DNA from 4 places in the Streptomyces sp. NPDC004284 genome. Region 3 is predicted to be linked to each of the others. Evidence: riboswitches for the same ligand, from Rfam matches in the RefSeq annotation. Region 3 holds a riboswitch; each other region holds the start of a gene.

Region 1 (3,359 bases), on a different contig from region 3:
GCATCAGCCGTCAGACGCTCTACAACGAGTTCGGCTCGAAGGAGGCCATCGGGCAGGCCCTGGTGCAGCGCGAGGTCGAGGGCTTCCTGCTCGGCATCCAGCGTGAACTGGACGCCCATCGCGGGCAGTTGGAGGCGGCGGCCGCGGCGGGCGTCGGCTACACGCTCCAGCAGGCCGTGGACAACCCCCTCATCAAGGGCGTCCTGCTCGCGGCGCGCGGCGGCGAGGACGATCTCCTCGCCTACCTCACCACCCGCGCGGAACCGGTCTTCGGCACGGCGATGGCGATGCTCGACGCGTACGCGACCGAGGCCTGGCCCGACGTCGACGAGGAGTCCCGCGGCCTCGCCGTCGAGACGATCGTGCGGCTCACCGTCAGCCACATCGTCCAGCCGGTGGGCCCGCCGGAGGAGTCGGCGCGGCGCATCGCCAGGATCACGGCGCGGATCGCGTACCCGGGCGGGGCCTGAGGCGGAGCCTCGCGGGAGCGGGAGCGGGAGCGGGAGCAGGAGCAGGAGCCGACGCCGGCGCGGGAGCCGGCGCGGATCGCGTACCCCGGCGGGGTCTGACCCGGCCGGGCGCGGAGCCCGGAGGGGGCGGGGAACCGGGAAGCGGCGGCGGCCGACTGCCTCGGCGTGACAGAACCGTCGGGCCCTTCCACCCCCTGGGGGAGAACCATGAACCGCCGCAACCTGCTCCGCGCCACCACCGCCCTCGGCGCCACGGGCGCCCTCGCGGGCGTCACGGGAACCGGTGCCACCGCCGCCGGCGCGTCCGCGCGCCGCCCGCTCCGGGTGCACCTCGTCCTCTTCGACGGCGTCGAGGAGCTCGACTTCGCAGCCCCCTACGAGGTGCTCTCCGCCTCGGGGTTCTTCTCCGAGCGTCCGGTGGACGTCCGGTACGTCTCCGTCGACGGACCCGGCACCGTCACCGCCGCCTTCGGCACGGAGGTCCGTGTCGACCACCCCTGGGCCCCGCGCGAGGCCGACCTCCTCGTCGTGCCGGGCGGCGGCTACGCGCGCCGGGACAGCCCCGGCGTCTGGGCCGAGATCGACCGGGGCACCCTGCCCCGCGCCCTCGCGGCGGCGGCCCGGCCGGGGCTCACCGTCAGCGCCCTGTGCACCGGCGTCATGCTGCTCTCCGCCGCCGGACTCACCCGGGGCCGCCCCTGCACCACCCACCACAAGGCCCGGCCGGACCTGGAGCGGCAGGGCGGTGTCCTGAAGGGGGCGCGCGTGGTGGACGACGGCGACCTGGTGACCGCCGGCGGCGTCACCTCGGGCCTGGAGCTCGCCCTCTGGCTGGTCCGCCGGGAGCTCGGCCCCGAAGCGGCGAACGGCCTGGAGGCCATGCTGGAGTACGAGGCCCGCGGCACGGTCTGGGTCCGGCCGGACGCGCGCTGACGAAAGGGGTGAGGCCCGCTGCCGGAAACGGGGGATCTTCGGCAACGGACCTCTGTTGAATATTGTACTAGATCATCGGGGGTGGTGCGCCCGGCCCGCGGCGGTGGCGAAGGGTGGCCGTGCGGGGTACACCTCCCCTGAGGCGCGGACACGGCCACCCGGGGCCGGACACGCCCGACCGCGTCGCCGATGACGACGAGGAGGTCGCCGTGGAAGGCAGAAGCAAAGGGATCGTGCGGTCCTTCAACCGTCTCGGCGGGTACGGCTTCGTCGTCCCCCTGGGCTCCGAGGAGCAGGTGTACTTCCGCGCCGAGGACATCGAGAACGAGAGGCGGACGGTCTCCGAGGGGCAGCAGGTCTCCTTCGTCCTGGTCCTCGGCGACGGCCGCTTCGAGGCCAGGGAGCTGCGCGCCTGACACCGGCCGGGCCCCGGAGCGCGGTCGCCGCCCGGTGGTACTGTGCCGAGGCCAGTCGCACCTTTGTACGCACCTGAACGGGTACGTGCACGGGTCAGGGAATCCGGTGGAAGACCGGAACTGACGCGCAGCGGTGAGGGCGACGGGCGGAGCATCGGCCACTGGGCGGCACGACGGGCCCGGGAAGGCGCTCCGTCCGGCCGACCCCGAGTCCGAAGACCTGCTGGCGGCCCCGGCGGCACGCTGCCGTCCGGGGAGGACCGTACGACAGGCTCCGCGTATGAGCCGTGGCCGCAGAGGAAGTTCCCGTGCCGCTCGCACACCCCGTCCGCTCCGCCGTGCTCGCCCTGGCCGGCGTCCTGCTCCTCACCGCGACGGTGACCGGCTGCGGCGGAGGGTCCTCCGCACCGTCCGGGAAGAGCGCCCCTCAGCACGGCCATCCCGTCACCCTCGACGACAACTGCGGACGGCCGGTCCGCGTCGACCGCGCCCCGCGCCGGGCCGTCGCCCTCGACCAGGGGGCGGCGGAGATCATGCTCTCCCTCGGCCTCGCCGACCGCATGGTGGGCACCGCGACCTGGACGGACCCGGTGCTCGAGGGGCTGGAGAAGGAGAACGCGAAGGTGCCGCGCCTGGCCGACCGCTACCCCTCCTTCGAGAAGGTCCTCGACACCGAACCCGACTTCGCGGCCGCCTCGTTCGGGTACACCCTCGGCAAGGGCGGGGTGGCGCCCCGCGAGCGCTTCGAGCAGCTCGGCGTCCCCACGTACCTCTCGCCCACCGACTGCGTCGGCAAGGACAACAGCGGCGACGGCGACGGAGTCCGCACCCGCCCCCTCACCATGGAGACCGTCTACGGCGAGATCCGCGACCTGGCCCGGGTGTTCGCGGTCCCCGAGCGCGGCGAGAAGCTCGTGGCCGGGCTCAAGGCGCGGGTGGCGAAGGCCACGGCGGCGGCCGACTTCACCGACGCCACCGTCCTCTACTGGTACTCGGACTCCAAGTCGCCCTACATGGCGGGCTGTTGCGGAGCGCCCGGGATCGTCACGAACGCGCTCGGGGCGAAGAACGTCTTCGACGACACCCGCGAGGAGTGGCCCCAGATCAACTGGGAGACCGTCGCGGACCGCGACCCCGACGTCCTCGTGCTCGGCGACCTGACCCGCCGCGCGCAGTCCGCCGAGAGCGCCGCCAAGAAGATCGAGTTCCTGGAGTCCGACCCCGTCACCCGGAACATGGCGGCGGTGAAGCACAAGCGGTACGTCCTGCTCAGCGGCCAGGCGCTCAACCCCGGCCTCCGCACCGTCGAGGGCATCGAGAAGGTGGCGGCCGCGCTCCGCTCGTACGGTCTCGCGAAGTGAGCACCACCCGGCAAGGGGCCGCGTCCGCCACGGTGTTCCTGTGGGCGGCGGCCGGACTCGCGCTGCTCGGGCTGTCCGTGGCCGTGGCCGTCACCATCGGCCCGGCGGACATCGGCGTCGGCGAGGCCGGGTCCGTGATCGCCGCCCACCTCGGCGGCGGCGCCTCGGAGCTCTCGCCG
Region 2 (3,359 bases), on a different contig from region 3:
GGACGGCCGTCCGGGGCGGCCCGGTACGCGGCCGGGCGACGGTGGCGGCGGCCGGCCCCGGTTCGGCGGCGGCGTCCGGCGCGACCGGCCGGGGCTCCGGATCGGGATCGGGATCGGGCTCCGGCCCCCGCTCCGGAGCCTCGGAAAGCCCCGGCTCAGGCTCCCGGTCCCGCTCCCGCTCCCGGTCCCGGTCCACCGAAAGCCCCGCCGCAGGCTCCCGCTCCGGCTCCGGCTCGAACTCCGCCTCCGCGTTGAGCAGTTCCTCCGCCTTCTGCGCGATGGCCGCGACCACGGGCGCCGGGAGCCAGCTCCCCGACTCCTCCCGGTGGGGGTCCGCGAGCGCGGCGAGCTCGGTCACCGGTGGGCGGTCGTCCGGCCGCTTGGACAGACAGCGCCGTACGAGCTCCGCGAACGGCCCGTCGACCCCGGCGAGGTCGGGCTCGTGGTGGACGAGCCGGTACAGAAGCTCCGCCACCGAACCGCCGCCGAAGGGCCCGCGGCCGGTCGCCGCGAACGCGAGCACCGCGCCGAGCGAGAAGAGGTCCGCGTCGGGCCCGACCGTCCGCCCCTCCGCCTGCTCCGGCGACATGAAACCGGGCGATCCGACGACCAGGCCCGTCCCCGTCAGGGCCGTCTCGTCGGCGGAGCGTGCGATGCCGAAGTCGATGAGCAGGGGGCCGGACAGCGAGAGCAGCACGTTGGACGGTTTGACGTCCCGGTGCACGAGCCCCGCCCGGTGCACGCCGTCGAGGGCGTGCGCGAGGCCGGAGAGCAGCCGCCAGAGGGCCGGTTCGGGGAGCGGTCCGTGCGCCAGGACCGCCTCGGAGAGCGCGGGGCCCGGCACGTACGCGGTGGCCAGCCAGGGCACCTCCGCGTCCGGGTCGGCGTCGAGGACCGGGACCGTGCCGGCGCCGCGCAACGACTGGGCGGCCCGCACCTCCCGGGCGAAGCGCGTGCGAAAGCCCGGGTCACCGGCGAGCGCGCCGTGCACCACCTTGAGCGCGACCGTGCGGCCACCCCGCGAGCGGCCCAGGTAGACGCGGCCCATGCCGCCCTCGCCCAGCCGGTAGAGGAGCCGGTAGGGACCGATCCCCCGCGGGTCGCTCTCGGTCAACGCCCGCATTCCGCACCCCCGTGAAGACGCCGTCGGCATGTTGTCGTGGCGGCGCCAGCATGGCACAGCGGTCCGCTCCCCGGCAGCGCCTCGGCGAACCCGCTCCCGCCCCGGTGTGAGGCGCCTCCCACCCCCGGGGCGGCGGGCGTACGGGCCGGTAGAGTGGGCGCGTCGTCATCATGCCCGTACGGGGGGAAGCCGGTGGAAATCCGGCACTGACCCGCAGCCGTGAACCGTCTCCCCCCGGAGATTCCGGAGGTCGGTGAGTCGGAATGCCCCGCCCGGGACATGACCGCCGGCACCGTCGAGGAATACGGAGCCGGAGCCTGGTGCCCCCGAGGCGTGCCGGTGCCCGGCCGCAGGAGAGGGCCCCATGAACACCGTCCGCCGCGGCGCCGCCGCGCTCGCCGCCGCCGCAGCCGCGCTCGGCACCGCAGCAGCCGTTCCGGCCGTCGCCGCGCCCTCCCCGTCCGCCTCCGCCGGTGCCTCCGGGACCGGCCTGTACGGCACGAAGGACCCGACGTACGACGGTGTCTGGCGCCAGTCGCTCGCCTTCCTCGCCCAGCGCGCCACCGGTTACCAGCCCGCCGACCGGGCCGTGGACTGGCTGCTCGGCCAGCAGTGCGCCGACGGCTCGTTCGCCTCGTACCGCGCGGACGTGACGAAGCCCTGCGACCCCAGGACGATGCGGGACACCAACGCCACCGCCGTCGCCGTCCAGGCGCTGCGCGCCGTGCGCGGCCAGGCCGCCGCCCCGGAGAAGATCGACAAGGCCGTCAAGTCCGGCTCCGACTGGCTGCGGACCGTGCAGAACAAGGACGGCGGCTGGGGCTACGGCGCCGGCGGCGCGAGCGACGCCAACTCCACCTCGGTCGTCGTCGGCGCGCTCGCCGCGATCGGCGTGCGGCCCGCTTCGTTCACCTCCGCCGAGGGCCGCACCCCGTACGACGCGCTCCTCTCCTTCGCCCTGCCCTGCTCCGACAAGGACGGCGCCGGGGCGTTCGCGTACCAGCCGGACAAGACCGGCAAGCTCCTCGCCAACGCCGACGCCACCGCCGCGTCCACCCTCGCCGCGCTCGGCAAGAGCATCGTCGCCACCAAGGCCTCCCCCCAGCAGCCGCCCGTCTGCCACGACCTGTCGAAGCCGACCGTCGAGCGGGCCGCGCTGAACGGCGCCTCCTACCTGGCGAAGGCCCTCGCGAAGACCGGGCACCTCACCCTGCCGCCGATGCCGGGCGCCACCGACACCACCGAGCAGCCCGACATCGGCAACACCGCCGACGCCGTGGTCGCGCTCGCCGCCGCCGGTGCCACGAAGGAGGCCGAGCCGGCGCTCGCGTGGCTGGAGAAGAACTCCACCGCCTGGGCGAAGGAGAACGGCCCGGCCGCCTACGCGCAGCTGATCCTGGCGGCCCGCGCGACGGAGACCGACCCGCGCGAGTTCGGCACGGCGGACCTCGTCGAGCAGCTCAACGCCACCGGCCCCGCGCCCAAGGCCCCGGACACCTCCGCCGCCTCCACCAGCGACGACGAGTCCGGCTTCGACGTCTGGTGGATCATCGGCATCGGCACGGTCGTCGGCGTCGGCATCGGCTTCCTCATCAGCGGCCGCAAGAAGTGAGCCGCGCGCGGATCGCGGGCGCCGCGGCGGGAGCGCTCCTGGCCTTGGCCGCGGCGGCCCCGGCGCAGGCGGCCGGCTACCGCTACTGGTCGTTCTGGGAGAGCGACGGCGGCAAGCCCTGGACGTACGCCACGCTGGGCCCGGCGAGCGCCCGGCCCGCCGACGGCGACGCGATCGGCTTCCGCTTCGCGGTCAGCAACGGCACGGACGACACCTCCCGCCCCTCCGTCGCCCCCGACTTCTCGGGGATCTGCGGGGGCGTGGAGAAGAAGGACGGCACCAAGCGGATCGCGGTCGTCGTCGACTTCGGCGGCCCCACCGACGCGCCGTCCGGGGAGACCTCGCCGAAGAAGCCGGTCGAGGCCGGCTGCGCGGAGGTCCGCGAGGACGCGACGGCCGCGGAGGCGCTGGCCGTGGTGGCGAAGCCGCTGCGGTACGACAGCGTGGCCATGCTGTGCGGGATCGCGGGCTACCCGGCGCGGGGCTGTGGCGAGCAGGTGGAGGTGGGGGCGACGGCGTCGGCTCCCCCGAAGGCCGCTGCCCAGGAATCCGACGGGGGCGGCGGCCCGTCCTTCGGCGTCCTCGCGGGCGGGGCGGCCGTCCTGGCGCTCGGCGGGGCGGCGA
Region 3 (3,359 bases):
TCGTCGAGGGGGTCCCCCGGTCGGATGGTCCTGTCCAGGGAGCGGAACCGGGCGGACGGGGAGGAGACGGGGTGGGTCGCACGGGCCCGGCGAGGAGCGGGATTACCCGTGGTTCCGGGGTGACCGCATCGTGGACACCGGTCACGCCGGAGGGCTAAGCGGAATCTCTTGACACCGGTTAGGGACACCACGTCGCCCGCCCCAGTTCATCTTCCGTTCACCCAGGTTGCCTACGTTCGACGAGCCACTGACGTCAAACGATTGCCTGGGTAAATGGAACACATCACGCTGCTGCTCGCCATTGTGGTCGTGACAGCTCTCGTGTTCGATTTCACGAACGGTTTCCACGACACCGCCAACGCGATGGCCACGACCATCTCGACCGGTGCTCTCAAGCCCAAGACGGCGGTGGCCATGTCCGCCGTGCTGAACCTCGTCGGCGCCTTCCTGTCCGTGGAGGTCGCCAAGACGATCTCCGGCGGGATCATCAACGAAGAGGGCATTCGCACAGAAGTGATCTTCGCGGCGCTCGTGGGCGCCATCCTGTGGAACCTGCTGACCTGGCTGCTCGGACTGCCGTCCAGCTCGTCCCACGCCCTCTTCGGCGGCCTCATCGGCGCCGCGGTCATGTCGGCCGGCTGGTCCGCCGTGAACGCCCCGACCATCGTCACCAAGGTCCTCATCCCGGCCGTCGCCGCCCCGATCGTCGCGGGTCTCGCCGCGACGCTCGCCACCCGGCTGACGTACAAGATCGGCGCGAAGACCGACGAGAAGCACACCGCCAAGGGCTACCGGGCCGGCCAGATCGCCTCCGCCGGTCTCGTCTCCCTCGCCCACGGCACCAACGACGCCCAGAAGACGATGGGCATCATCACCCTCGCCCTGGTCACCCAGGGTGTCGTCGCCCCCGGCTCGAACCCGCCCCTGTGGGTCATCGTCTCCGCCGGCATGGCGATCGCGCTCGGCACCTACCTCGGCGGCTGGCGCATCATCCGCACCATGGGCAAGGGCCTCACCGACCTCCGGCCGCAGCAGGGCTTCGCCGCCCAGACCAGTGCCGCCACGGTCATCCTCGCCTCCTCGCACCTCGGCTTCTCCCTCTCCACCACCCAGTCCTGCTCGGGTGCCGTGATGGGCGCCGGTCTCGGCCGCAAGGGCGGTGTCGTCCGCTGGTCGACCGCGACCCGGATGTTCGTCGCCTGGGGCCTGACGCTGCCCGCCGCCGCCGTGGTCGGCGCCGGTGCCGAGTTCCTCACCAAGCAGGGCACCTGGGGCATCGTCGCCGTCGCGGTCCTCCTCGTCGCCGGCTCGGGCGTCATCTGGTCGCTGTCCCGCCGCAAGCCGGTCGACCGGCACAACGTCACGGACGACGACATCGACGGCGACGCCGAGCCCGCGGGTGTCGTGACCACCGCGATCGCGGCCGTCACCCCGCCGCCGGCCGGTTCCGTCGCCGCCGTCGCGGACGAGGACCTGAAGACCACCATCCCCGCGCCGGTCCCCACGGACCCGGCCGCTCCCCCGGCCACCGCCGCGGTCTAAGGAACTGGAACCAAGCATGAAGATCGACTGGGCAGCCCTCGGCTCCGTCTTCGGAGTCAGCCTCGTGACGACCGTCGCCCTCGTGGGCCTCTTCACCCTCGGTGTCGTCGGCCTCTCCAAGCAGGAGCAGGCCGCCGCCCAGGGAGGCTCCGCCGCCCTGGCCCGCACCGGCGCCTACGCCTGCTTCGCCCTGTGCCTGGCGGCCGTGGCGTACGGCATCTACCTGATCGTCGCCTGACGGTCCCCGGTACCCCCGGCCGGGCGGTCCGCACCTCGTGTGCGGGCCGCCCGGCCGTCGTGTTTGTGGTGCTTCGCACAGTGACGCGATGCAGGTCAAGGGTGAGTTGACGGCTGTTCTCGGGCCGTGGTGGACTGCCGGGGCCATACGGCGGCAGGAGAGGAAGTCCGGTGCGATTCCGGCGCGGTCCCGCCACTGTGACCGGATCCCGAGGGGTCCGGGAGTCAGGAACTCTCGCCGCCGGTCACGTCGATCCAGGGCGCGGACCCTGAGTGAGGACACAGCGCCATGCCCGGCCGCAGCCCCACCCCGTCCAGAACCACCGGTGTCTTCGCGTACGGCGCGGCCGCCGGTCTCGCCGTCGATCTGCTCGTCGGCGACCCCCGCCGCGGCCATCCCGTCGCCGCCTTCGGCCGGGCCGCGGGCCGGGTCGAGAAGGCCCTGTGGCACGACCACCGCGGCTGGGGCGCCCTGCACACCGCCGTCTGCGCCGGCGCCACCGTCGCGGCCGGCGCCCTCGCCGCCCGTACGGTACGGGGCAGCCGCGCGGCCTCCGTCGCCCTCACCGCCGCCTCGGTCTGGGCCGTCGTCGGCGGTACGACCCTGGGCCGCGAGGCCCGCGCGATCGGCGGCGCCCTCGCCGCCGGGGACCTGGAGGTGGCCCGGGAACGGCTGCCGCACCTGTGCGGGCGCGACCCGCAGTCCCTCGACGGCCCCGCGATGGCCCGCGCGGTCGTCGAGTCCGTCGCCGAGAACACCTCCGACGCGGTCGTCGGCGCCCTCTTCTGGGGAGCGGTCGCGGGCGTGCCGGGCCTGGTCGGCTTCCGCGCGGTGAACACCCTCGACGCGATGGTCGGCCACAAGTCCCCCCGCCACCGGCGCTACGGCTGGGCCTCGGCCCGCCTCGACGACCTGGCCGGCTGGCCCGGGGCCCGGCTGACCGCCGTCCTCGCCACCGTCGCCGGCGGCGATCCGCGCGGGGCCGCACGGGCCTGGCGCGAGGACGCGGCCAAGCATCCGAGCCCCAACGCGGGACCCGTCGAGGCCTCCTTCGCGGGCGCCCTCGGCGTACGGCTCGGGGGGACCCTCTCGTACGCCGGGCGGGTCGAGCACCGGCCCGTGCTCAACGGGGAGGGGCGGCCCGTCGAGGTCGCCGACATCGACCGCGCGGTCCGGCTCTCCCGCCGGGTCACCGCACTGACCCTGGCCGCCTGCGTGGGCGGCCGCATGATCGCGAGCGCACTGAAGCGGAGGAACGCATGAGGGGTGGGGGGCTGCTCGTCGCCGGGACCACGTCCGACGCGGGCAAGAGCGTCGTCACGGCCGGCATCTGCCGCTGGCTGGTCCGGCAGGGGATCAAGGTCGCGCCGTTCAAGGGACAGAACATGTCCCTGAACTCCTTCGTCACCCGGGAGGGCGCCGAGATCGGCCGCGCGCAGGCCATGCAGGCGCAGGCGGCCCGGGTCGAGCCGACCGCCCTGATGAACCCGGTGCTGCTCAAGCCCGGCAGCGACCGCTCCAGCCAGGTCGTCCTCATGGGCAAGCCGGTCGGCGAGATGAGCGCCCGCGGCTACCACGG
Region 4 (3,359 bases), on a different contig from region 3:
ACCATGGACAAGACGGTCGCGATCAACTTCCAGCTGCTCGGCGGCATCTGGATCCTGCAGACCTTCCCGGCGCTCGTCGGCGGCCTGTTCACCCGCTGGTTCCACCGCTGGGCGCTGCTCGCCGGCTGGGCCGTCGGCATGGTGTACGGCACGGTCACCGCGTACGGCGTCGCCAGCCCGACCAACCCGGCCCAGAAGCACTTCGGCGGTTCGGCCGCCGAGATCCCCGGCATCGGTGAGATCGGCTACATCGGCCTCACCTCCTTCGCGCTCAACGTCCTCGTCACGGTCGTCCTGACCTTCGTCCTCAAGGCCGTCAAGGCCCCCGAGGGCGTCGACGAGACCTCCCCCGAGGACTACACGGCGGACGCGGGCGACGCCGGCGTCCGCGACCTCCCGAAGGTCGGCGCCGGAGCGCACTGACCCACGGACACGTCGAGGAGGGGCCCGGGATCTCACCAGGAGAAACCCGGGCCCCTCCGCACGGCCGGGCGCGGCAGACTGGCGGGCATGGACTTCACGATCAGGGCGGTACGGCCCGAGGAGTACGAGGAGCTCGGCGACCTCACCGGGTTCACCTATCTGAATGACGGGCTGCTGCTGCACGGCGAGGACGACTTCTACCTGGACGTGCTCCGCGACACGGCCCGGCGGGCGCGCGAGAGCGAGGTGCTCGTCGCCGTCGACGCCGACGGCGGGATCGTCGGCGGGGTCACCTTCGCCCCCGGCGGCACCCCCTGGGCGGACATCGCCGTCCCCGGCGAGGCCGAGTTCCGGATGCTCGTGGTCGCGCCGGCGGCCCGCGGCAGGGGCGTCGGAGAGGCCCTCGTACGCGCCTGCGTGGACCGGGCGCGGGCCCTCCCCGGCTGCGCGCGCCTGGTGCTCTCCACGGCCGATCTGATGGTCTCCGCGCACCGGATCTACGAGCGGCTCGGCTTCGTCCGCACCCCCGAACGGGACTGGGAGCCGATCTCCGATCACTCGCTGCGCACGTACGCCCTGGAGTTGTAACTCCCGGGACCGACACAACATGTGGGGGGTGCCACGAGCGGCGCCCCCCACATGTATGCTCGTCCTCGCTGTCGACGCAGGGAAATCCGGCGCGAATCCGGAACTGTCCCGCAACGGTGTGCTTCGTGCGGTTTCGTGCTTCGTACGGAGCGAGTCCGAGGACCTGCCGGCAGCGCGCCCGGTCCGTCCGTTCCGGGTGTCACAGACGTCCGGGCCTCGCGGAGTGGGCCGGTGGACGCGGCGCGCCCGCGCGTACGGGTGCCCGCCTGCCCGCCTCCCCCCGCCCTGGCCCCGAGCCGAGCGAGGGAGAGCCCCCACGTGACCATCGCGCCCGCCGATCCGGCCGCAGCGATCGAGACCGACGGCCCCGGGACCGTACTCCTGCGGACCCTGACCGATCTCACCGCCGACCTCCCGGACACCGACCCCGGCAAGGTCGCCGCCGCCGCGCTGCGCGGCCGCAGCGCCACGTCGGACGAGGCGGAGCTGCGCGAGCTGGCCACCGAGGCGGCCGCCGGCCTGATCGCCGAGGACCCCGCGTACTCCCGGCTCGCCGCCCGGCTCCTGACCATCACCATCGCCGACGAGGCCGCCGGCCAGGGCGCCGTCTCCTTCTCGGCCTCCGTCGCCGTCGGTCACCGCGAGGGCCTCATCGCCGACCGCACCGCCGAGCTCGTCGCGGCGCACGCGGCCCGGCTCGACGCCACGATCGACCAGGCCGGCGACGACCGCTTCGGCTACTTCGGCCTGCGCACCCTCTACTCGCGCTACCTGCTGCGCCACCCGATCACCCGCAAGGTGGTCGAGACCCCGCAGCACTTCATGCTGCGCGTCGCCTGCGGCCTCGCCGAGGACGACAGCGCCCGCGCGCTGGACGAAGTCGCCGCCCTGTACGGCCTGATGAGCCGTCTGGACTACCTGCCGTCCTCCCCCACGCTCTTCAACTCCGGCACCCGCCACCCGCAGATGTCCTCCTGCTACCTCCTGGACTCCCCGCAGGACGAGCTGGACTCCATCTACGACCGCTACCACCAGGTCGCGCGCCTCTCGAAGCACGCGGGCGGCATCGGCCTGTCGTACTCCCGCATCCGCGCCCGCGGTTCGCTGATCCGCGGCACCAACGGGCACTCCAACGGCATCGTGCCGTTCCTGAAGACCCTCGACGCCTCCGTCGCCGCCGTGAACCAGGGCGGCCGCCGCAAGGGCGCCGCCGCCGTCTACCTGGAGACCTGGCACGCGGACATCGAGGAGTTCCTGGAGCTCCGCGACAACACGGGCGAGGACCAGCGCCGTACGCACAACCTGAACCTGGCGCACTGGATCCCGGACGAGTTCATGCGCCGCGTCAACGCCGACGCCGAGTGGTCGCTGTTCTCCCCGGCGGACGTGCCCGAGCTCGTCGACCTGTACGGCGAGGAGTTCGACGCCGCCTACCTCAAGGCCGAGGCCGCCGGTCTGGCCCGCAAGACGATGCCGGCCCGCGACCTGTACGGCCGGATGATGCGCACCCTCGCGCAGACCGGCAACGGCTGGATGACGTTCAAGGACGCCTCGAACCGCACGGCCAACCAGACGGCCGAGCCGGGCACGGTCGTCCACTCCTCGAACCTCTGCACCGAGATCATCGAGGTCACCAACGACGGCGAGACGGCCGTCTGCAACCTGGGTTCGGTGAACCTCGGCGCCTTCGTGACCGGCGGCGACATCGACTGGGCGCGCCTGGACGAGACCGTCCGCACGGCCGTCACCTTCCTCGACCGGGTCGTCGACATCAACTTCTACCCGACCGAGCAGGCGGGCCGCTCCAACGCCAAGTGGCGTCCGGTCGGCCTGGGCGCGATGGGCCTCCAGGACGTCTTCTTCCAGCTGAAGCTGCCGTTCGACTCGGCCGAGGCGCGCGCCCTGTCGACGAAGATCGCCGAGCGGATCATGCTCGCGGCGTACGAGGCCTCCGCCGACCTCGCCGAGCGCAGCGGTCCGCTCCCGGCCTGGGACAAGACCCGCACCGCCCGCGGCGTCCTGCACCCCGACCACTACGACGTGGAGCTCAACTGGCCGGAGCGCTGGACGGCCCTGCGCGAGCGCATCGCGTCGACCGGCATGCGCAACAGCCTCCTCCTCGCCATCGCCCCGACCGCGACGATCGCCTCGATCGCGGGCGTCTACGAGTGCATCGAGCCGCAGGTCTCCAACCTGTTCAAGCGCGAGACGCTCTCCGGCGAGTTCCTCCAGGTCAACTCGTACCTCGTCGACGAGCTCAAGAAGCTCGGCGTGTGGGACGCGCAGACCCGCGAGGCGCTGCGCGACTCCAACGGCTCGGTCGCCGGCTTCACCTGGGTCCCGGCCGA

Evidence for each region. A riboswitch is a leader RNA that binds a small molecule or an ion and turns the genes downstream of it on or off. The one in region 3 is predicted to bind cobalamin.
Region 1: it holds a riboswitch for cobalamin, as region 3 does, so the genes downstream of both, ACFYUS_RS36505 (ABC transporter substrate-binding protein) here and ACFYUS_RS19595 (cobalamin biosynthesis protein) in region 3, are expected to answer to the same signal.
Region 2: it holds a riboswitch for cobalamin, as region 3 does, so the genes downstream of both, ACFYUS_RS33360 (prenyltransferase/squalene oxidase repeat-containing protein) here and ACFYUS_RS19595 (cobalamin biosynthesis protein) in region 3, are expected to answer to the same signal.
Region 4: it holds a riboswitch for cobalamin, as region 3 does, so the genes downstream of both, ACFYUS_RS02910 (ribonucleoside-diphosphate reductase subunit alpha) here and ACFYUS_RS19595 (cobalamin biosynthesis protein) in region 3, are expected to answer to the same signal.

What each region holds. Positions count from the first base shown of each region.
Region 1 is NZ_JBIAMJ010000024.1:6,481-9,839, forward strand. It holds gene ACFYUS_RS36490 (TetR family transcriptional regulator) at 1-470, shown strand, start outside; gene ACFYUS_RS36495 (DJ-1/PfpI family protein) at 678-1,403, shown strand; gene ACFYUS_RS36500 (cold-shock protein) at 1,613-1,819, shown strand; cobalamin riboswitch at 1,916-2,041, shown strand; gene ACFYUS_RS36505 (ABC transporter substrate-binding protein) at 2,128-3,180, shown strand; gene ACFYUS_RS36510 (FecCD family ABC transporter permease) at 3,177-3,359, shown strand, end outside.
Region 2 is NZ_JBIAMJ010000019.1:17,301-20,659, reverse strand. It holds gene ACFYUS_RS33365 (protein kinase) at 1-1,114, opposite strand, end outside; cobalamin riboswitch at 1,263-1,413, shown strand; gene ACFYUS_RS33360 (prenyltransferase/squalene oxidase repeat-containing protein) at 1,488-2,735, shown strand; gene ACFYUS_RS33355 (SCO2322 family protein) at 2,732-3,359, shown strand, end outside.
Region 3 is NZ_JBIAMJ010000007.1:57,898-61,256, forward strand. It holds gene ACFYUS_RS19585 (anion permease) at 274-1,542, shown strand; gene ACFYUS_RS19590 (hypothetical protein) at 1,559-1,780, shown strand; cobalamin riboswitch at 1,894-2,037, shown strand; gene ACFYUS_RS19595 (cobalamin biosynthesis protein) at 2,069-3,043, shown strand; gene ACFYUS_RS19600 (cobyric acid synthase) at 3,040-3,359, shown strand, end outside.
Region 4 is NZ_JBIAMJ010000001.1:622,569-625,927, reverse strand. It holds gene mctP (monocarboxylate uptake permease MctP) at 1-423, shown strand, start outside; gene ACFYUS_RS02915 (GNAT family N-acetyltransferase) at 511-1,011, shown strand; cobalamin riboswitch at 1,054-1,197, shown strand; gene ACFYUS_RS02910 (ribonucleoside-diphosphate reductase subunit alpha) at 1,330-3,359, shown strand, end outside.